DNA from 4 places in the Streptomyces sp. NPDC058373 genome. Region 1 is predicted to be linked to each of the others. Evidence: riboswitches for the same ligand, from Rfam matches in the RefSeq annotation. Region 1 holds a riboswitch; each other region holds the start of a gene.
The links. A riboswitch is a leader RNA that binds a small molecule or an ion and turns the genes downstream of it on or off. The one in region 1 is predicted to bind cyclic di-AMP.
Positions count from the first base shown of each region.

Region 2: it holds a riboswitch for cyclic di-AMP, as region 1 does, so the genes downstream of both, ACFWMZ_RS11800 (M23 family metallopeptidase) here and ACFWMZ_RS15945 (peptidoglycan DD-metalloendopeptidase family protein) in region 1, are expected to answer to the same signal.
Region 3: it holds a riboswitch for cyclic di-AMP, as region 1 does, so the genes downstream of both, ACFWMZ_RS05425 (transglycosylase family protein) here and ACFWMZ_RS15945 (peptidoglycan DD-metalloendopeptidase family protein) in region 1, are expected to answer to the same signal.
Region 4: it holds a riboswitch for cyclic di-AMP, as region 1 does, so the genes downstream of both, ACFWMZ_RS17795 (M23 family metallopeptidase) here and ACFWMZ_RS15945 (peptidoglycan DD-metalloendopeptidase family protein) in region 1, are expected to answer to the same signal.

Region 1 is NZ_JBHXJE010000024.1:24,214-29,590, reverse strand. It holds gene ACFWMZ_RS15955 (bifunctional phosphatase PAP2/diacylglycerol kinase family protein) at 1-1,413, shown strand, start outside; gene ACFWMZ_RS15950 (methyltransferase domain-containing protein) at 1,586-2,398, shown strand; cyclic di-AMP (ydaO/yuaA leader) riboswitch at 2,783-2,959, shown strand; gene ACFWMZ_RS15945 (peptidoglycan DD-metalloendopeptidase family protein) at 2,961-3,920, shown strand; gene ACFWMZ_RS15940 (VOC family protein) at 4,414-4,770, shown strand; gene ACFWMZ_RS15935 (hypothetical protein) at 4,778-4,906, opposite strand; gene ACFWMZ_RS15930 (hypothetical protein) at 4,873-5,277, opposite strand; gene ACFWMZ_RS15925 (GNAT family N-acetyltransferase) at 5,326-5,377, opposite strand, start outside.
Region 2 is NZ_JBHXJE010000014.1:107,715-113,091, reverse strand. It holds gene ACFWMZ_RS11810 (M16 family metallopeptidase) at 1-296, shown strand, start outside; gene ACFWMZ_RS11805 (M16 family metallopeptidase) at 313-1,680, shown strand; cyclic di-AMP (ydaO/yuaA leader) riboswitch at 1,926-2,078, shown strand; gene ACFWMZ_RS11800 (M23 family metallopeptidase) at 2,092-2,865, shown strand; gene ACFWMZ_RS11795 (GntR family transcriptional regulator) at 3,079-3,765, shown strand; gene ACFWMZ_RS11790 (HPr family phosphocarrier protein) at 4,627-4,908, opposite strand; gene ACFWMZ_RS11785 (GNAT family N-acetyltransferase) at 5,137-5,377, shown strand, end outside.
Region 3 is NZ_JBHXJE010000005.1:92,754-98,130, reverse strand. It holds gene ACFWMZ_RS05435 (cytochrome P450) at 1-1,197, shown strand, start outside; gene ACFWMZ_RS05430 (transglycosylase family protein) at 1,347-2,411, shown strand; cyclic di-AMP (ydaO/yuaA leader) riboswitch at 2,576-2,763, shown strand; gene ACFWMZ_RS05425 (transglycosylase family protein) at 2,769-3,461, shown strand; gene eno (phosphopyruvate hydratase) at 4,151-5,377, shown strand, end outside.
Region 4 is NZ_JBHXJE010000029.1:59,412-64,788, forward strand. It holds gene ACFWMZ_RS17775 (TerD family protein) at 1-365, shown strand, start outside; gene ACFWMZ_RS17780 (GlsB/YeaQ/YmgE family stress response membrane protein) at 921-1,193, shown strand; tRNA gene ACFWMZ_RS17785 (tRNA-Met) at 1,325-1,398, shown strand; gene ACFWMZ_RS17790 (PP2C family protein-serine/threonine phosphatase) at 1,636-2,838, shown strand; cyclic di-AMP (ydaO/yuaA leader) riboswitch at 3,113-3,249, shown strand; gene ACFWMZ_RS17795 (M23 family metallopeptidase) at 3,261-4,328, shown strand; gene ACFWMZ_RS17800 (aldo/keto reductase) at 4,786-5,377, shown strand, end outside.

The sequences.
Region 1 (5,377 bases):
CGCACCGTCTTCGAGGCGGTCGCGGCGCGCCGCTGGCCCGGTGCCGATCAGATGCTGCCCAAGCTCAGCCGGAGCGCCAACCACGGTCTGCTCTGGGGCGCGGTGGCCGCGGGCCTGGCCGCGACCGGCTCGCCGCGCGCCCGCCGGGCGGCGGTGCGCGGGCTGGCCTCGCTCGGGCTGGCCTCGGCGACCATCAACACGCTGGGCAAGCGGACGGTACGGCGGCAGCGGCCGGGCCTGGAGGCGGTACCGCTGATACGGCAGCTCAAGCGGCAGCCCATCACCTCCTCCTTCCCGTCGGGCCACTCGGCGTCGGCGGCGGCCTTCGCGACCGGGGTGGCGATGGAGTCCCGGGCCCTCGGCGCGGCGGTGGCCCCGCTGGCCGCGGCGGTCGCCGTCTCCCGCGTCCACACCGGCGTGCACTACCCCGGCGACGTGCTGGCCGGGGCGGCGCTGGGAGCGGGCGCGGCCTTCGCGGTGCGCGGCCTGGTGCCGACCCGGGACCAGTTGCCCTCCCCCGGCCGCCCGCTGGTGGACGTACCGGCACTCCCCCGGGGCCACGGCCTGGTCATGGTGGTGAACCAGGGCGCGGGCACCCCCGACAAGGCGCGGGCCCTGCGGGAGCTGCTGCCCGAGGCCGAGATCGTGGAGTGCCAGGGTCCGGGGCTGGTGGCGGAGCTGGAGAAGGCGGCGGGGCACGCGCTGGCGCTCGGCATCTGCGGGGGCGACGGTTCGGTCAACGCGGCGGCCGGGGTGGCGCTGCGGTACGGACTGCCGCTGGCGGTGCTGCCCGGCGGCACCCTCAACCACTTCGCCCACGACCTGGGGATGGAGGGCCCGAAGGAGCTGGGGCGGGCGGTGGAGGCGGGCGACGCGGTCGCGGTGGACGTGGGCCGTTTCCGTTCCGGGGAGCGGACCGGCTACTTCCTCAACACCTTCAGCCTGGGGGTCTACCCGGAGCTGGTCCGGGAGCGGGAGCGCTGGTCGGGCCGGGTCGGCGGGCGGCTGGCGGACGTGGTGGCGGCGGCGCGGGTGCGGCGCAGGGACCATCCGCTGGAGGCGGTGGTGGAGGGAGAGCGGCGCCCGCTGTGGCTGCTGTTCGCGGGCAACTGCACCTACCGGCGGATGGGGCTGACCGGCGGACGCAGGGCCGACCTGGCCGACGGCCTGCTGGACGTCCGCGCGGTGCACGGCGGGCGCGGGCCCGGGGTGCGGCTGGTGGCGGCGGCGCTGGCGGGTCCGCTGACGCGTTCGCCGTTCCACGCGGCGGTACGGGTGCAGCGGCTGCGGATCGGCGGGATCAGCGCGGGCACGCCGCTGGCCTTCGACGGCGAGGTGACCGACGCGGGCCCGAGTCTGGAGCTGGACAAGCTCCACGAGGGACTGCGGGTCTACCGGCCGCTGGCGCTCTGACGCCACGTCATTCCCGGCGGCGTGGGCGGCCCTCCCCGTCGACCGCATGGCGAGACGGGGGTCTCACGATGCGGCCACGCGCGTGTACGGTCACGGCACCGGGGGCCGCCGCCACGTCCACGCCGCGGGCCCCCGGACCACCGTCCGCACGCCCGCCGCGAGGAGACCGCCCGTGCCCACCGATCCCGCCGTCGTCTACACCCACGGCCACCACGAGTCCGTCCTGCGCTCCCACACCTGGCGCACCGCCGCCAACTCGGCCGGCTACCTGCTGGGGGCCTTGGAGCCGCACCACCGCGTCCTGGACGTGGGGTGCGGCCCGGGGACGATCACCGCCGACCTCGCCGCCCTGGTACCGGACGGCCACGTCACGGGGATCGACAACGCCGACGAGATCCTGGACGCGGCGCGCTCCACCGCCACCGGCCGGTCGCTGACCAACACCGCCTTCCGCACGGGTGACGCCCAGGCGCTGCCCTTCGCCGACGACTCCTTCGACGTGGTCCACGCCCACCAGGTGCTCCAGCACCTCGGTGACCCGGTGGGGGCCCTGCGCGAGATGCGCCGGGTGTGCGTGCCGGGCGGCCTGGTCGCCGTACGGGACTCCGACTACGCGGCGATGACCTGGTACCCGAGCGGCCCGGGGCTCGACGCGTGGCTGGAGCTGTACCGGTCGGTGGCGCGGGCGGGCGGCGGCGAGCCGGACGCGGGGCGGCGGCTGAAGGCGTGGGCGCGGGAGGCCGGGTTCGCCGACGTCACGGCGACCGCCTCGGCCTGGTGTTTCGCCGACGAGGCGGAGCGGGCCTGGTGGGGCGGCCTGTGGGCGGACCGGACCACGGCCTCCGGGTACGCCGGGCGGGCGGTCGCGCTCGGATACGCGGACCAGGAGCACCTGGAGCGGATCGCGGCGGCCTGGCGCGACTGGGCGGCGGCCCCCGACGGCTGGTTCGCGGTGCTCCACGGGGAGCTGCTCTGCCGCGCCTGAGCGAGGCGCCCGACCTGACGGGGCGTCACCCTCACGGGAGCTGGCCACCCCTCTCCCGTGGCGGGGGCCCCGAGAACTCTTCCCCACCATTACAGACAAATAGGGCACTGCGCTTTATATGCATCAAATAGCTTCGCCCTGGGAGTCGTTGGATCGCCCCCGTGAGCAGCGTCATAGCCGTCACGGTCCGTGGCAGCGGCCGTGGAGCGGGGCGCAGCGCCCGCCGCGTCCGGAAAGATCACGTATCTACGGAGGGTGACCGCCCCCGGAACAAAGGATCAAGAAAGCGACTTCCGGGGCGCCGGCGCTGCTTGTTCGCGGGAGTCGGGCTCGTCTACGGTCACCGTCATTCCGGATGGATCGCCGAATCCTGCCGCCGTCCGGTATCCCACATCGACCCGTCCACGGCAGGAGCGGGGGACCCAGGTAAGCCGCCGAGTCCAGGACAGCGCGCCGCGCACGTCCCGGCCCCGGCTAGGGGTGAAGCCGCGCCGATGGCGCGGCCGGGCATCTCCAGCCCGAACCCGACAGCTCACCTCGCAGGCGCCGGAGAGGAACCTTCATGCCCGCCAAGGGGAAGCACCGCCGTACCAGGACCATGCGCATAGCCCGGACGCTGGCCGTCGCCGGCTCCGGCAGCGCCGCTCTGGCCCTGCCGCTGATGGGCGCCGCCAACGCGCACGCCGCCGACCAGTCGGCGCCGGAGTCCGTCTCCGTCAAGCAGGCCGTCGCCGCCGCTCAGCAGCAGGCGCCGAAGAACGCCGCCGCCGAGGACGAGGCGAAGACCTACGAGGTCGCCGTCGGCGACTACCTGGCCAAGATCGCCGACGAGCAGGACGTCGACGGTGGCTGGGAGCAGCTCTACCAGGACAACCGCCAGGTGGTCGGCTCCGACCCGAACCTGATCCTTCCGGGCATGAAGCTCTCCGTCGACGGCACCGCCGCCGAGGCCCCGAAGTCCGCTCCGGCCCAGCCGAAGAGCGCCGCGCCGAAGCAGGCCGCCCCCAAGGCCGACACCGAGGCCTCCGCCCCGGAGAAGACCGAGACCGCGCCGAAGCCGGCCGCCCCGGCCAAGCCGCAGGCCGAGCAGGCCGAGGAGCCCGCCGCCTCCACCGGCTCCGGCTGGAACAAGCCGGTCGACGCCTCCACCTCCACGGCGTACCGCGCCTCCGGCGGTAGCTGGTCCTCCGGTTACCACACCGGTGTCGACTTCTCCGCCTCCTCGGGCACCTCCGTCAAGGCCATCGGTGAGGGCACCGTCGTCTCCGCCGGGTGGAGCGGCTCGTACGGCAACGAGGTCGTCATCCAGCACGCCGACGGCAAGTACTCCCAGTACGCCCACATGTCGTCGCTCTCGGTCTCGTCCGGCCAGACCGTCTCGGCCGGGCAGCAGATCGGCCTCTCCGGCTCGACCGGCAACTCCACCGGCCCGCACCTCCACTTCGAGGTCCGTACCGGCCCGAGCTACGGCTCGGACATCGACCCGCTGGCCTACCTGCGCGGTCACGGCGTCTCCGTCTGACGCCTCCCCCGGCACCGCCGGGTCCTCACCACCGGCCGGGGTGGTGGATCTGGTGAGGGAGTTGCCGCCCGCACCGGGCAGTCGCCGGCACACCGCTGCCGGACGCGCCGGGTGTGGCCAAGAGTTACGTGCGGGGCAGCAGGGCGGATCTGGCCCGGCTGGTGGAGCCGGCCGACGCGGGCGAGCTGCGCGGGTGGGTCGCCGAGCACCATCCGGTCGCGCGGCGCACGAGCGGTTCGAGGCGGGCGGACTGCGCGTGAAGGCCGTCCTGCTGTTCTGAGGCGAGGCGGCCGGCCGGGACGCCCGGAGGCGCTTCTCCGGCGAAGCGGGCCTTTTCCCTGAAGGGAGTTGAGGCTCCGGGGAGGGCCTGACGGTGCCGGTGGGGCATGCCATCATGAGGGCGTCGCGAGGGGCCTGGATCTTCCTCCGCCCGGCGCCGCGCGGCGAGGCCAACCGCGACCGTGCGGGCCGGAGCGTCAGGAATGGGTGAAGCGTGGAAATCCTGGGGACCACACTGCGGATCTGCGTCGAGGATCTGGAGTCCGCGGTGCCGTTCTACGAGCGGTTGGCGGGCAGCCGGGCGATGCGGCACCAGCAGGGCGGCGTCTCCGTCGCCGCTGTCGGCTGCTTCCTGCTGATGAGCGGGCCCAAGGCCGACCTGGACGTGCTGCGGAAGGTCGCCGCGACCATCGCCGTCGCCGACGTGGAGGAGACCGGCCAGGTCCTCGCCGCATCCGGTGCCGCCGTGATCGCGGGGCCGGTGGCGACCCCGGCCGGGCGCACCCTGGTCGCGATGCACCCGGACGGCTCGGTCTTCGAATACGCCGACCGGCTCGGCTCTTCCGGCTGACCACCCGTCAGTCGCCCCCGGCCCGCTCCGGGCCCTCCGGCCGCATCCGGAAGTCGTGGGCGGTGGGCAGGGGTTCGCCGCTGAGCCGGGCCCATGTCTCGCTCAGCACCTCGTCGCCCTCGCGCAGGTCGGCCACCTCGAACCCGTCGGTGAAGACGGCGAGCGCGGCCTCGCGCTCCCTTCGGCGGGCAGCAGTTGCGCCTCCAGCAGGCGGAAACGGCCCCGGGCGCGGGTCGCGGGGTGGAGCAGCCGGTACGCCTCGCGCGCCGCCGCCGGCCGCTCCGCCGCGAGCAGCGCCGGGACGGCCTCCCGGACCAGTGCGGTGATCAGCGGGGAGGGCTCGTCGGCCGGGTCCTCCCCGCCGGGCGTGCCGCGCCGCGCGAGGGCGTCGGCGAGCGCCTCGGCGCAGCGCTCGGCGGCGCGTACGAGGTGGCGCGCCGGGCCGGATCGTGGCCGCCAAGGCGTACTCCCCTCACCGGGGCGGCCCTTCGCGCCCCTGGCCGCCATGGAACCCCCTGACCGGGTGCGGAGGCCAGGGGGCGTCGGCGGCCGGGGTCAGTCGGCCTGGTCGCGCATCTCCTGGGTGAGGGCCCAGCGTTCGTGGTCG
Region 2 (5,377 bases), on a different contig from region 1:
ACGAGGAGATGGAGCGCGCCCAGGCCCAGCTGGAGCGCGAGTGGCTGGACCGGCTCGGCACCGTGGCCGGGCGCGCCGACGAACTCTGCCGGTACGCCGTCCTCTTCGGCGACCCGCAGCTCGCCCTCAGCGCGGTCGGCCGAGTGCTGGAGATCACCGCCGACGAGGTCCGCCAGGCCGCCGCCGAGCGGCTCCGCCCGGACAACCGCGCGGTCCTCGTCTACGAGCCGCTCACCCCCGAGGAAGCCGACAACACCGACGCCGCGACCGGCGAGGAGGCCGCAGCCAGTGAGTGACGTCATCACCCCCGCCATGGATCTCCACCCGCAGCCGGCCGGGGGAGCGCCCCGCCCGTGGGCCTTCCCCGCCCCCGAGCGCACCACCCTGGACAACGGCCTGACGGTGCTGCGCTGCCACCGCCCCGGCCAGCAGGTCGTCGCCGTCGAGGTGCTCCTCGACAGCCCGCTGGACACCGAGCCCGCCGGGCTCGACGGCCTCGCCACCATCATGGCGCGCGCCTTCAGCGAGGGCACCGACCGGGACAGTGCCGAGGAGTTCGCCGCCGAGCTGGAGCGCTGCGGCGCCACCCTCGACGCCTACGCCGACCACCCCGGCGTCCGGCTCTCCCTGGAGGTCCCGGTCTCCCGGCTGGAGAAGGCGCTCGGGCTGCTCGCCGACGCGCTGCGGGCCCCCGCCTTCGAGACGGCCGAGGTCGAGCGGCTGGTCCGCAACCGCCTCGACGAGATCCCGCACGAGCAGGCCAACCCGGCCCGCCGCGCCGCCAAGGAGCTGTCCCGGCAGCTCTTCCCGGCCGACTCGCGCATCTCCCGGCCCCGCCAGGGCACCGAGGAGACCGTCGAGCGGATCGACGCGGCGGCCGTCCGCGCCTTCTACGAGCGGCACGTCCGCCCGGCCACCGCCACCGCCGTGGTCGTCGGCGACCTGGAGGGCACCGACCTCGACGCCCTCCTCGCCCAGAGCCTCGGCGCCTGGCAGGGCGACGCGGGCCGGCCCAACCCGGTCCCGCCGGTCACCGCCGACGACACCGGGCGCGTCGTCATCGTGGACCGCCCCGGCGCCGTCCAGACCCAGCTGCTCATCGGCCGTGTCGGACCCGACCGGCACGACCGGGTCTGGCCCGCCCAGGTGCTCGGCACGTACAGCCTCGGCGGCACCCTGACCTCCCGTCTGGACCGCGTTCTGCGCGAGGAGAAGGGCTACACGTACGGCGTGCGGGCCTTCGCCCAGGTGCTGCGCTCCACCCCGGAGGGGACCGGCGCGGCGATGCTCGCCATCAGCGGCTCCGTCGACACCGAGTCCACCGGACCGGCCCTGGATGACCTCTGGAAGGTGCTGCGCACCCTCGCCGCCGAGGGGCTGACCGACGCCGAGCTGGACACGGCCGTCCAGAACCTCGTCGGGGTGGCGCCGCTCAAGTACGAGACGGCCGCCGCCGTCGCCTCCACCCTCGCCGACCAGGTCGAGCAGCACCTGCCGGACGACTTCCAGGCGCGGCTGTACCGCATGATGGCCGACACCGGCACCACCGAGGCGACCGCCGCCGTGGTCAGCGCCTTCCCGGCCGACCGGCTGGTGACGGTGCTGGTCGGCGACGCCTCGCGGATCGCCGAGCCCGTGCGCGCGCTCGGCATCGGCGAGGTCAGCGTGGTCACCGGCTGACGAACGATCAGCTCCTCTCGGCTGACATCCGCTCAGCCGCGGACGCGGAACCCCGGAAGCCCTCGCGGCGGCCGGGGTTCCGTCATGTCCACGCCTCGCCGCTGATGTCCGGTTCGCGGGGGTGACACCCTGTCTGCCCTGTGGTGTGCGCTACAAAAGCGGCGTTCGGTTTGTAGCGCGACAGAAGTGCCGATTAACGTCTCTGCGGCTGTCCGGCCGACGCATCCGCCACACCCGTGGCGAACGGGCAGTCATCGCCGAATCCCCGCAGGGCGCGAGCCCGGGGAACCGGGGACCCACGTCCCAGGGGTGAATCGGGTGCCTCTCGCGAGGGGCCCGTAGGAGACCTTCCTGCTCCGAACCCGTCAGCTAACCCGGTAGGCGAGAAGGAAGGAAAGGACCAGCCGCTCCATGGCGTTCACCCGTCCCACCGGGAAGCACCGGCGTCCCTCCCGCCGGGCCACCCGCACCGGGGCCGGCCTGGCCGGCGTCGCCGCCCTCACCACCACCGGCGTGGTGAGCACCCTCGCCTCCCCGGCCGCGGCCGCCGAGGCCCCCGTGCACACCGGCTTCACCCAGGCCATCACCATCGGCGACAGCCTCGCCGACCGGATCGGCGACCAGGCCGCCGCCCAGCGCCTCGCCGCCGAGGACGCCGCCGCCGAACAGGCCGTCGTCGAGGCGGCGCGCCTCCGGGCCGCCGAGGCCAAGCGGGCGGCCGAGAAGAAGCGTGCTGAGAAGGTCCGGGCCGCCCGCGCCGCCGAACGCGAGCGCCTCAACCGGTACGTCAGCCCCGTGGAAGGCTCCTACGTCTCCACCGGCTACCAGACCGGCGGCAGCCTCTGGTCCTCCGGCAGCCACTCCGGCGTCGACTTCCACGCCCCCTCCGGCAGCGTGGTCCGCGCCGTCGGCGCGGGCACCGTGGTGGAGACGGGCTGGGGCGGCGCCTACGGCAACGAGGTCGTCATCAAGATGCACGACGGCACCTACACCCAGTACGGCCACCTGACGTCGGCCACCGTCCAGGTCGGTCAGACCGTCACTCCGGGCCAGCAGATCGCGGTCTCCGGCTCCACGGGCAACTCCACCGGCCCGCACCTGCACTTCGAGGCCCGCACCGGCGCCGAGTACGGCACCGACATGGACCCCGTCGGCTACCTGCGCGGTCACGGCGTCGACGTCTGACCCACCCCGCCCGCGCACTCTTCCCGAAGGCCCCGGATTCTTCCCGAACCGGGGCCTTCGGCATACCCGGGCGCACGCCGCCTGCTAACGCTTTCCGGCCAAAAGATATCCATGAATTACCTGGCGCCGTCGGAAATCGGCCCGTCCTGCCTTAGAGTCGCGGAAAGAGAACTCGGACGTCCGCGTTTCGCGGTACGGAGGCGGAGGATGGGTATGGGTGTTCCCGCGCAATCGGTATGCACCGCGATCAGGGAGGACATCGTCTCCGGTGTGCACGAGCGCGGCTCCCGCCTCACCGAGGAGCAGCTCGCCCGCCGGTACGGCGTCTCCCGCGTCCCGGTCCGCGAGGCGCTGCGCACCCTGGAGGCCGAGGGGTTCGTCGTCACCCGCAGGCACGCCGGGGCGTGCGTCGCCGAGCCCACCGAGCAGGAGGCGGCCGACCTGCTGGAGATCCGCCTGCTGCTGGAGCCGCTGGGCGCCGCCCGCGCCGCCAGGCGCCGCACCGACGCCCACCTGAAGGTACTGCGGGGCCTGGTCAGGCTGGGCCAGGAGCGCGCCCGGCTGGGGCAGGGGGAGGACCTGCGGTCCCTGGGCGTCTGGTTCCACGAGACACTGGCCCAGGCCTCCGGCAGCCCCGGCCTCACCGCCCTGCTGACCCAGCTGCGGCAGAAGGTCACCTGGATGTACGCGGTCGACCCGCCCGCCGCCCCCGTCGAGTCCTGGGCCGAGCACGGGGCGATCGTCGACGCGGTGGCGCGCGGCGACGCGGAGCGGGCACGCGCCCTCACCGCCCAGCACGCCGAACGCGCGACAGCGGTCCACCGCCTCCGCTTCGGCCCCCGGTCCGCCGGCGTGAGCAGTTCGCAACATGCCGTCAACACTTCGGGGGGCCGCAATTAACACGGGCACCGTATACAAAGAAAAGCGAATTCCGAACGGCGTCGCAGGCGGCTTCCGCGGCCTGCACGTGTTCCGTGAATTCCCACGCCCGAGGCGGGAGGAATGACACACCGGCAGCGGGCTGATTCGGCATGCGCGAATTACCTGGACGCCACAGGAATTCCAGCAGTGCGGGCGGGACGCCCCGTTCCGGGTGCCTCCCGGTCCGCCATGCATCGGCCCCGTATCCGCGCAATGGCCCGTCTTCTGAATGTCGCGGGGACTTCCGGCCGTCGGGGTCGGGGCGGGGAAGAGCCTCGGGCGCTTCGGGCTGGGCTCCGGCGGGGACACGTGCGGGCCCTCGGCCATGCGCTGGCGGGTCGTCACGGCGTCCGGAACTCACGCGTACGACAGCGCGCCGCACCTGACCACCGGACACGGCGGCAAGCGGGCGGGACGGCACGAACCCATGCGGGGCCGGACTCCGCGGGCGCAGAACGGCACCGTCGGGCGGGGCCCTGACGCGAGTGCGGCACGCGACCGGGGGCCGGCCCAAGCCCCTGTGCGGGCGCGGGAGGCACGCCGGCGCTCGAAGCCCCGAAGCGGGCGGCGAATGTGTCCCCGCGACCGGAATCCCGAGACGGCGGCGAACGCGCCTCGGGCGAGGAGCCCGCAGGTGGACGCGGCGCACCCCTTTCGGTTGCCGGAGCCCCCGACCTGACGCCCCGTCCCGAGCGGCCGAGTCTCCGGCGCGGGCGCGGGAGCGAGACGACCCAAGCCGTCAGGCGGCCAGCCCCCGGGGCCGAGCCCGTGGCGAACCCACCCGCCCCCGCGCCTCACGCGCGGCCAAAACCGCCCCCGGGCGGGTCGCCCCCCGCCCCCTCAGACGGTCTCGGGAAGCTCGTCCAGCCCCTCGGCCACCAGCTTCGCCAGCCGCTCCAGGGCGGCCTCGGCGCCCTCGGCGTCGGCGGCCAGGACGATCTCCTCGCCGCCCTGCACGCCGAGGCCGAGGACCGCCAGCATGGAGGCGGCGTTGACCGGGGCGGTGTCCGGCTTGGCGATGGTCACCGGCACGCCGGAGGCGGTGGCGGCCCGGACGAAGATGGAAGCGGGGCGGGCGTGCAGGCCCTCGGCCCAGCCGACGTTGACGCGGCGCTCAGCCATGTTGTTGCTGCCCTTCACGAATCGGACGTTCCGTCCGTCATCTGCCGGACGATGTTGTCTAGACCAGACTCCCACACGTCGGGGAGCGGTCCCGTCAGGGACATCCGCACCCGGCCCGCGCCCCGCCGAGTCCCCGCCCCGCGACGCCCGCCCCACCCTGCGGCGGCCCGCGGAACAAGGCCCAGCCTGCCCCGTGCCCGACCGCCCCGCGACCCGTACGCTGCTCCCATGCAGACCCCGTCGGACCAGCACGCCTACCCCGCCCACTGGGAGGCCGACGTCGTGCTCCGCGACGGCGGCACCGCGCGCATCCGGCCCATCACCGCCGACGACGCCGACCGGCTGGTCAGTTTCTACGAGCTGGTGTCGGACGAGTCGAAGTACTACCGGTTCTTCGCGCCCTACCCGCGGCTGTCCGCCAAGGACGTCCGCCGCTTCACCCACCACGACCAGGTCGACCGGGTGGGGC
Region 3 (5,377 bases), on a different contig from region 1:
CACGAGCCGGTGCACAGGACCCGGCTGCCCAGCGGGGTGGAGGCGTGGCTGGTCACGCGGTACGCGGACGCCCGGCAGACGCTGGCCGACCCCAGGCTCAGCAAGAACCCGGTGCACCACGCCGACGACGCCCCGGGACGCAGCCGTACCGGCATCCCCGGCGAACGCAGCGCCGGGCTGATGACGCACCTGCTCAACATCGACCCGCCGGACCACACCCGGTTGCGCCGCCTGGTGTCGAAGGCGTTCACCCCGCGCCGCGTCGCCCAGTTCGCACCGCGCGTGCAGGAGCTGACCGACGGGCTCATCGACGGCTTCGCCGGGCGCGGTGAGGCCGACCTCATCCACGAGTTCGCCTTCCCGCTGCCCATCTACGCCATCTGCGACCTGCTCGGCGTCCCGCGTGAGGACCAGGACGACTTCCGCGACTGGGCCGGGATGATGATCCGGCACGGCGGCGGGCCGCGCGGCGGCGTCGCCCGCTCGGTGAAGAAGATGCGGAACTACCTCGCCGAACTGATCCACCGCAAACGCGCCGACCTCGGCGACGACCTCATCTCCGGCCTGATCCGCGCCAGCGACCACGGCGAGCACCTCACCGAGGAGGAGGCCGCCGCCATGTGCTTCGTGCTCCTCTTCGCCGGTTTCGAGACGACCGTGAACCTGATCGGCAACGGCACCTACGCCCTGCTCCGCAACCCCGCCGAACGCGCCCGCCTCCAGCAGGCCCTGGCCGACGGCGACGACGCGCTGCTCGACACCGGCGTCGAGGAACTCCTGCGGTACGACGGCCCGGTGGAGATGGCCACCTGGCGGTACGCCACCGAGCCGCTGCGGATCGGCGGGGCCGACATCGCCGCGGGGGACCCCGTCCTCGTCGTGCTGGCCGCCGCCGACCGGGACCCGGCCCGCTTCGAGGACCCGGACCGGCTCGACCTGACGCGCTCCGACAACCAGCACCTCGGCTACGGCCACGGCATCCACTACTGCATCGGCGCCCCGCTGGCCCGGCTGGAGGGGAAGGCGGCCCTCGCCACGCTGCTGACACGCCTTCCGGACCTGCGGCTCGGCACCGAACCCGACGACCTGCGGTGGCGCGGCGGACTCATCATGCGGGGACTGCGCACCCTGCCCGTCCAGTTCACCCCGGAGCCGGTGGAAGGCGACGGCACCGCACTTTCCGGACACACAGGCTGACGGGACGTCAACAATGTGATGTTGACGTGATCTCCGCTGCATCGACTTGTGACGAACGTTCGACAGCCGCTACCTTCAGCGCCAACCGGAAGCCCCGCCGTCACCGAGCGGGCGCGCCGGTCAGCAGTCGTCACGCGAAAGGCAACCGCATGCTCTCCGGGAACGGACGTCACCGACGCCCCCGACAGGCTCCGGCCTTCGTCGTCGCGGCCGGGGTGACCGGTTCGGCCATCGCCATCCCCCTGCTCGGCGCCGGAACGGCCAGCGCGGCCGACACCGCCACCTGGGACCGGCTCGCCGAATGCGAGAGCGGCGGTGCCTGGAGCACCAACGCCGGCAACGGCTACTACGGCGGCCTCCAGGTCACCCAGGAACTCTGGGAGCGCCACGGCGGCCTCAGCTACGCCCCCTCCGCCGACCTCGCCAGCCGCTCCCAGCAGATCGTGGTCGCCGAGCGCATCCTCGACGCCGAGGGCACCGCCGCCTGGGCCACCTGCGCCCCGGCCATCGGCCTGAAGCAGGGCGGCGCCTCCGCCGACGTGAACCCGGGCGTCCCCAGCGACAGCGGCACGCCCTCCGCCTCCCCGTCCACGCCGTCCGACAAGGACAAGGGCAAGGACGAGGACAAGGCTGACGCCGAGGAGAAGGACGGCAAGGGCGAGAAGAAGGGGAGCGGGGAGAAGGGCGAGAAGGGCGGAAAGGGGACCGGCGAGGGCAAGGCGGACAAGGGGGAGGAGAAGGAGAAGGGTGACGGAACGTCGCGTACCCCCTCCGCCGACCCGACCTCCATCCCCGACGGCTCCCCCTCCGCGACGCCCGAGGACCGCACCCCGGACGACCGGAGCGACCTCCCCGACAGCCCGTCGGACGCCCCGTCCGCCACCCCGGGCGAGCGCGAGGGATCCGGCAGCGGCGGACGCCACCGCGGCGGCACAGCCGTCGAGTCCGGCTCCGGCGAGAGCCGCGAGGGCTCCGGGCGGCACGCCTCGCGCGGTGACCGCGGCGACGCGCCCGACAGCTCCGGCGCGTACACCGTGCGGGACGGCGACAGTCTTTCGCTCATCGCCTCGCTCCACGAGGTGGACGGCGGATGGCCCGCGCTGTACGAGGCGAACAAGGACGCCGTCGGCGCCGACCCGGACTACATCCTGCCCGGTCAGGCGCTTGATCTCGGATCGGACCTGGCGGCCGAAAAGGACCGAATCGGGCGCTAGTTCGGGCGGTAATGTCCGGATCGGGGTAAGTGAGACATGGATCTCAGACCCCCTGATCGTCTTTGGAATCTGCCGCCGGCCGTGCTTACGGTCTAGGCCGCTCGCCATTGGCGGGCCCCAGCGGTCGTTACGCCGAATCCTGTCGACGGCCGCCCGGGACAGTCGTCGCGTAAGCGCCGTAGACAGGAGCGGGGGACCCAAGGTTTGCCGCCGCACCGGCCGTTCGCCCCTCCGGGGACGGACGCCGGGAGCGGCTCGGGGTGAAGCCGCGCGTTCCGCAAGGGACGCGCGGCCGGGCACTCATCCGGCCCGAACCCGACAGCTCACCTCGTAGGCGTCGGTGAGGAGATTCCCTTCATGCTGACCAACAAGGCCAAGCACCGCCGTCCCTCCAAGATCACCCGCATCCTGTCGCTGGCGGGTGTCGCCGGCGTCGCCGTCGCCGCGCCGCTCGTCGCGACCGGCTCCGCCTCCGCCGCCTCCGCCTCCGAGTGGGACGCCGTCGCCCAGTGCGAGTCCGGCGGCGACTGGTCCATCAACACCGGCAACGGCTACTACGGCGGACTGCAGTTCTCGTCCTCCACGTGGGCCTCCTTCGGTGGCACCGCCTACGCCTCCAGCGCCGACCAGGCCACCAAGGAGCAGCAGATAGCCGTGGCCGAGAAGGTCCTGGCCGGCCAGGGCAAGGGTGCCTGGCCCAACTGCGGCACCGGTCTGAGCAACGCCTCCTACGACGGCGGCGGCGCCGAGGCCCCGGCCGAGAAGCCGGCCGAGGAGGCCGCCCCGCAGCCCGCCCCCGAGCGTGCCGAGCCGCGCGCCGACCGCAGCGAGCAGCGCACCGCCCCGGCCGAGGAGACCGTCGAGACGCCCACCGGCGAGACGGTCGCCAAGGGCGACGGCGAGTACAAGGTCGCCAAGGGTGACACGCTGAGCCAGATCGCCAAGGACGAGAACGTCGAGGGTGGCTGGGAGAAGCTCTACGAGCTGAACAAGGACATCGTCGAGGACGCTGACCTGATCTTCCCGAACCAGCAGCTGCACCTCTCCTAATCGCGAGCTTCGCTCGTCGCCGGGGCGCTGGGCGTCGTCGTCGAGACGTCCGACGTGCTCAACCGCTTCGCGGCCTGCGCGCGACGGGCGTCTCGACAGCGGCGCGCCCCTTTGGCTCGCGAGGCCGAGGGTGGCCGGCGGGGGTCCCCCAGGGGGGAGCCCCGCCGGCGCCTCGGGGTGGCGTAGTCCCTGGTGGGCGGGCGAGGTGAAGTGCTTCGGTGCGGGTTCCCCACTGGCCCGCGTCGGTCGAGGGCTTCCCGGCCGGGGGCCGTCCCCCGGTCGCTCAGGCCCACCCGGGGGACGCGCCCCCCGGCTCCCCCTCCAGGGGGTGCAGGGGTAACGGCTTTCTGCCCCTCGCCCTCACAGACAGCCCCGTCCCGATGCGTGACTCCCCCCCAACGCATCGGGGCGGGGCTTCCCCGTTCCCACCCCGCCCCTGCGGGGCGTCCCCGGGGGCCGACATTCGAAGTGGGTCGGAACTTCGTGCGGCCCGGTTCACCGCAGTGGACCGTGGCTCACTCGCTACCGGTGAGTAGAAACCGGCGTTTGCGCCCCGTTCCTCCCCTTACGGACCTCTTTTCGTCCCACCGTCCGGGCGCGACGCCGGGAAGGGGGCGACCGCCGGTTAGGCTCTGGAGCGAACGGCCGACCGAAGGCCGACCCGCGTCACATCCCAGAAGGAGATGCTCGTGCCGTCCATCGACGTCGTCGTAGCCCGGGAAATCCTGGACTCCCGAGGCAACCCCACCGTCGAGGTCGAGGTCGGCCTCGACGACGGCAGCACCGGCCGCGCCGCGGTGCCGTCCGGCGCCTCCACCGGGGCCTTCGAGGCCATCGAACTGCGTGACGGTGACCCCAACCGTTACCAGGGCAAGGGTGTCGAGAAGGCCGTCCTCGCCGTCATCGAGCAGATCGGCCCGGAGCTCGTCGGCTACGACGCCACCGAGCAGCGCCTCATCGACCAGGCCATGTTCGACCTGGACGCGACCGACAACAAGGGCTCGCTCGGCGCCAACGCCATCCTCGGCGTCTCCCTCGCCGTCGCCCACGCCGCCTCCGAGGCCAGCGACCTGCCCCTCTTCCGCTACCTCGGCGGCCCCAACGCGCACCTGCTCCCGGTGCCGATGATGAACATCCTGAACGGCGGCTCGCACGCCGACTCCAACGTGGACATCCAGGAGTTCATGATCGCCCCGATCGGCGCGGAGTCCTTCTCCGAGGCCCTGCGCTGGGGCACCGAGGTCTACCACACGCTGAAGAAGGTCCTGAAGAACAAGGGCCTCTCCACCGGCCTCGGCGACGAGGGCGGCTTCGCCCCCAACCTCGACTCCAACCGCGCCGCCCTGGACCTGATCCTGGAGGCCATCAAGGAGGCCGGTTACGTCCCCGGCAAGGAGGTCGCGCTCGCCCTGGACGTCGCCGCCTCCGAGTTCTACAAGGACGGCAGCTACGAGTTCGAGGGCAAGTCCCGCTCGGCCGCCGAGATGACCGAGTACTACGCGGAGCTCGTCGCCTCGTACCCGCTGGTCTCCATCGAGGACCCGCTGTACGAGGACGACTGGGCCGGCTGGAACGTCATCACCGAGAAGCTCGGCGACAAGGTCCAGCTCGTCGGTGACGACCTGTTCGTCACCAACCCCGAGCGCCTCGCCCGCGGCATCGAGGAGAAGTCGGCCAACGCCCTGCTCGTCAAGGTCAACCAGATCGGCTCGCTCACCGAGACCCTGGACGCCGTCGAGCTGGCCCAGCGCAACGGCTTCAAGTGCATGATGAGCCACCGCTCCGGCGAGACCGAGGACGTCACCATCGCCGACCTCGCCGTCGCCACCAACTGCGGCCAGATCAAGACCGGCGCCCCGGCCCGCTCCGAGCGCGTCGCCAAGTACAACCAGCTCCTGCGCATCGAGGAGATCCTC
Region 4 (5,377 bases), on a different contig from region 1:
GCTCCGTCGAGCACACCGGTGACAACCTCACCGGCGAGGGCGACGGCGACGACGAGGCCGTCAAGGTCAACCTCGCGACAGTCCCGCCGCAGGTCACCCGCATCGTCTTCCCCGTCTCCATCCACGACGCGGAGTCCCGCGGCCAGAGCTTCGGCCAGGTCCGGAACGCCTTCATCCGCGTGGTCAACCAGTCGGGCGGCGCCGAGATCGCGCGGTACGACCTGACCGAGGACGCCTCCACCGAGACCGCCATGGTCTTCGGCGAGCTCTACCGCCACGGCGCCGAGTGGAAGTTCCGCGCGGTCGGCCAGGGATACGCCTCGGGCCTGGCCGGGATCGCCCAGGACTTCGGCGTCAACGTCTGACCCGCCCCCCCCCGAACACCCGTCGCCCGGCCGGCAACCCAATCCCCCGGGCGGGCGACGGGCTCTTCCGACCCCCTTCTCCGTGCTCCGCGGTTGTGGTGAGTGCGGGGGAGGGGTGGTGTGTTGTGGGGGGGCGTGCGCCTGGCCGGCGTCTCATGCCCCGGCGCTCGGGCCGTCTGAGCTGTCTGCGCTGTGTGGCGTCTCCTGAGGCACGCCCGTGTCGACTGAGCCGCCGTCGCCGGCGCTGCTTGCGCTGTGGACGCGGGACGAGTCGGTTCGTGGGCCGCGAGGGCGGCCGGGCTGCGCGTGCGGAGGTGCCGATCGGCTCTTACGAAGGGCCCCTCTCGGCCCCGTGTGCGGCTCGTCGGCGCCGGTTGCCGCGTACCACGTGCCCCAGGCGCCACCCCCGCGTACGCCGGGCAGGCACAGAACCGCCTGATTCTTCGCGGGACGGGCCTGGCCCGTCGCGTCGCGGGCACACGCGCGGCAAGGGACCGGAGCGCTCGCCGCCGGTCCGCCGTCGGCGCGGCACGACGAGAACGAGAGGCGTGGCCCATGGAGATCTCCGGGATCATCAGCGCGATCGTCATCGGCATCGTCATCGGAGTCCTGGGACGCCTGGTCGTCCCCGGGCGCCAGCGCATCGGCCTGCTGCTGACCATCGTCGTCGGCATCGTGGCCGCGCTCGCCGGTACCCTCCTCGCCGCCCGGTTCGGCCTCGCCGAGACCAGGGGCGTCGACTGGGCCGAATGGGGTGTCCAGACCGCCCTGGCGGCGGTCGGTGTGGTCGCTCTCGACCGGGCCGCGGGCGGACGCCGCCGCCGGTGACCCCGCCGGACGGTCCGTTCCCAGCCGGGCCGTACGGGCCTCCGCTCGCCGCGTCCGCGGCGGGGGCCCGGGCAACGGGAGCAGGGGTGGCGCGAGGCAGGCTCAGGATGGCGTATAGTTGTGTTTACCGACGCGGGGTGGAGCAGCTCGGTAGCTCGCTGGGCTCATAACCCAGAGGTCGCAGGTTCAAATCCTGTCCCCGCTACTGAAGGGCGAAGGCCCGGATTCCTATCAACGGAATCCGGGCCTTCGTCGTATGCGCATGTCCGCGGCCGAGGCGTCCGGTGCCGTCGGGACGGCTTGCCCGGCCGGTACCCGTTCGGCCGCCGTCCGGTCGCCGCCGTACGGGGTGGACGGAAGTATGGGGGAAGCGCTGACGCGGGAGCGGGCGTGTCCGGGCCGGGCCGACCGGGGGCCGGCCGATGGGTCAGGAGACAGGCTGGTGGGGAAACGCGGTGACGCGGAGAACGAGACGGGGGAGCAGGGTGCCGACGGCGGGGCCGCGGAGGGAAGACCCGCGAAGAAGAGGGGCGGGGGCGAGCGCGACCCGCTCGGCAACTACAAGAGTGACCGCCGTACGAGGAGCAGGTCCCGCAGGCTGGTGCGGCTCCTCCCCGGGTTGCTGATCGTCGTCGGGATCGCCTTCGACGAGGCGGCGCCGCCCCGCTTCAACGCCAGCCCCCTCTACGCCGCGGCGCCGCTGATCGCCGCGCCGTTCTTCTCGCTCCACGGGACCCTGCTGACCGGGGGCGCCGCGCTCGCCGCGGTGGTCCTCCTCCAGTGGCAGGCCGGGACGCTGGGCGGGGTCGACTCGACCACCGAGCTGCTCACCGTCCTGACCTGCTCTCTCCTCGCCCTGCTCAGCAACCGCCTGGTCAGCCGAAGCGGGGAGGAACTCGCCACCGCCCGCAACATCGCCGAGGCCGCCCAGCGCGCCGTACTGCCCATCCCCGCCGAACGCATCGGCGGCTTCGACATCGCCGCCCGTTACGAGGCGGCGCAGGCCGACGCGCTCATCGGCGGCGACCTGTACGCCGTGCAGGAGACACCGCACGGGGTGCGGCTGCTCGTCGGCGACGTGCGCGGCAAGGGGCTCGGCGCGGTCGAGGCGGTCGCCGTGGTCATCGGCGCGTTCCGCGAGGCCGCGGAGCAGGAGTCGAGCCTGGAGATGGTCGCCCAGCGGCTCGAACGCGCTCTCGCCCGCGAGGGGGTGCGCCGGGAGGGGCTGGACCAGTTCGAAGGGTTCACCACCGCGCTGCTGGCCGAGATCCCGCCCGGCCAGTCGGTCGTCCGTACGGTCAACCGGGGGCACCCCGAGCCGCTGCTGCTCCACGGCGACGGACGGGTGGGGGTGCTGGTGCCGACTCAGCCCGCGCTGCCGCTCGGCATGGGGGACCTCGGCGTGTGGCCGGACCGGGCGGACGCCACGCCCTTCCCGGCCGGCGCCACCCTGCTGCTGTTCACCGACGGCCTGACGGAGGCACGGGACGGGCGCGGGGTCTTCTACGACCCGGTGGCGCGCCTGACGGGCCGTCGCTTCGACGCGCCCGACCACTTGCTGGAGACCCTCTCCGAGGAGGTACGCATGCACACCGGAGGCGGGCCTCAGGACGACATGGCCCTGCTGGCGCTGCGTCGGCCTTGAGCGGCACGGGCCGCAGTACCGGGCGCCGCAGTACCGGGCGCGGCGCGTCACCGCGGGTGAGCGCGCGGGCGCTCACCGCATAACAACTGACACACCGTCAGGTGGGGCTGTGGTGGTTCTGTGCAGGCGACTCGCCCGAATGCGCCCTCGGTGCCCCGGTACGTCCGGCCCCTGCGCCTCAACGATCACCCGGAACAGCTTGGAATCCGGCCCGGGTGTCTATTAACGTTCGATAACGCAGCGCGGTTGTCCCGGCCGTCACCCGAGACGGCTCCGCGCGCACGCGCCGAATCCCGTAGGGAACCGGGGAACCACTCCTTGGGGTGAATCGGACGCCTTTCGAGGCGCCCGTAGGAGACCTTCCTGCTCCGAACCCGTCAGCTAACCCGGTAGGCGAGAAGGAAGGAAAGGAGAGCGCCCGCGTGGCGTCGAACCGTCCTGCCCCTGAGGCCCTGTTCGTGCCGAACGACGAGGACCCGGTCACCGGTCCCACGGCTTACGGACCCGCCGGGGGAACCTGGGAGGAATGGAATCCCACCGAGGAGTCCATCCGGCCCGTCCGCGGCCGGCACCGTGTCGCGAAGCAGCGCGGCGGCGGCCTGGCCCGCTCCTCCACCGTCCTCGGCGTCGGCGTCATCGCCGCGGTGGGCGCCGGCGGTATCGCCACCGCCAAGGAGAAGCCCCCGGTCTCCATCTCCCTCCCCGACCTCTCCTCCGTCAAGGCCTCGCTCCCCGACGCCGATTCGCTGCCGGGCGTCGGCTCCCTTCTGGGCTCCGACTCGGACTCCGGTACGCAGGTCACGGCCAGCCCGCTCACCGGCGCGGGGGTGACCGTCGCCGACACCGAGCAGGGCACCACCGACGCCGGTGAGGCGCTGCGGGCCCGCATCATGGAGCAGGCCGAGTACCAGCGGGACCAGGCCGACCAGAGCGTCGCCCGGGCCGCCGAGCAGGCCGCCGCCGAGCAGGCCGCCACCGAGGCCGCGAAGGTCCAGGAGGCCGCCGAGAAGAAGCTGGCCGAGGAGGAGCGGAAGAAGGCCGAGGAGAAGCGGAAGAAGGCGGAGGCCGAACGCCTCGCCAAGCTCGCCGCCAGCTTCTCGCTCCCCACCACCTCCTACACCCTGACCTCGACCTACGGTCAGGCGGGCACCATGTGGTCCTCCGGCTACCACACAGGCCTCGACTTCGCGGCGCCCACCGGCACCCCCCTGAAGGCCATCCACTCCGGCACCATCAAGGAAGCGGGCTGGGCCGGGTCGTACGGCTACCGCACCATCCTGGAGCTGGAGGACGGCACCGAACTCTGGTACTCCCACCAGTCGTCGATGACGGTTGCGGCCGGCCAGAAGGTCACCACCGGCGACGTGATCGGCCGCGTCGGTGCCACCGGCAACGTCACCGGCCCGCACCTCCACCTGGAGGTCCACCCTGGCGGTGGCGACGGGGTCGACCCGCTCAGCTGGCTGCGGGGCAAGGGCCTCAGCATCTGACCATCCGAGGGCTGCCACGCGGACCGTAGGCGCAGCCGCGGGCGGCCCATCCGGCGACGGGCCGACTGCCGGGCCGTCGCCGGACCGCTGCCGTTCGGCCGTTTCGTGCTTCCGTGCGCTCCTTCGGCCTCCCTGTGTTCTCTGGACTCCCCGAGTCCATGGGTGGTGGCTGGGTGAGTCGCTGCCGTCGTCCCTCCTCTTGGTGCTCGGCGTTGCTCGGCCCGCGTGCTGACCTGGTGCGCGGACGCGGATCACCGGCCGTCTCCGGGGCGAGCGTGCGCCCCGGCCCGAGCGGAGCTGAACTCCGGCGGTCCTGACGGTTACCCCCCGACGTCAGGGCCGTCGGACCTGCCAGATCCCCTTTCGGGGGCGAGGGTCCTCTTGGCGGGCCGGGGGCGCGCCGAGAACGCACGGCCCTGCCAGGAATGCGGGTCCGGATCCGTGTGTTGATCTCTCCATGACCTCTCTTCGGCCCTTCGGCAACTCTGATCTCGACGTCTTCCCGCTGGCCCTCGGTGGCAACGTCTTCGGCTGGACTGCGGACGAGGCGCAGTCCTTCGCGGTCCTCGACGCCTACGCCGCCGCGGGCGGCAACTTCATCGACAGCGCGGACACGTACTCCTCCTGGGTGCCGGGGAACGAGGGCGGTGAGTCCGAGACCGTGATCGGCAGGTGGCTGGCCTCGCGGGACAACCGCGACCAGGTCGTCCTGACCACCAAGGTCGGCAGCCACCCCAAGTTCCAGGGCCTCTCCGCCGCCAACGTGAAGGCGGCGGCCGAGGAGTCGCTCCGGCGGCTCGGCACCGACCGGATCGACCTGTACTACACCCACTTCGACGACCCCTCCGTGCCTGTCGAGGAGATCATCACCGCCCTTGACGACCTGGTGAAGGCGGGCAAGGTGCGGGCCATCGCCGCCTCCAACATCAGCCCCGAACGCCTGCAGGAATCCCTCGACTTCTCTGACCGCGAGGGCCTGGCCCGCTACGTAGCCCTCCAGCCGCACTACAACCTCGTCTCCCGTGACACCTACGAAGGGCCCCTCCAGC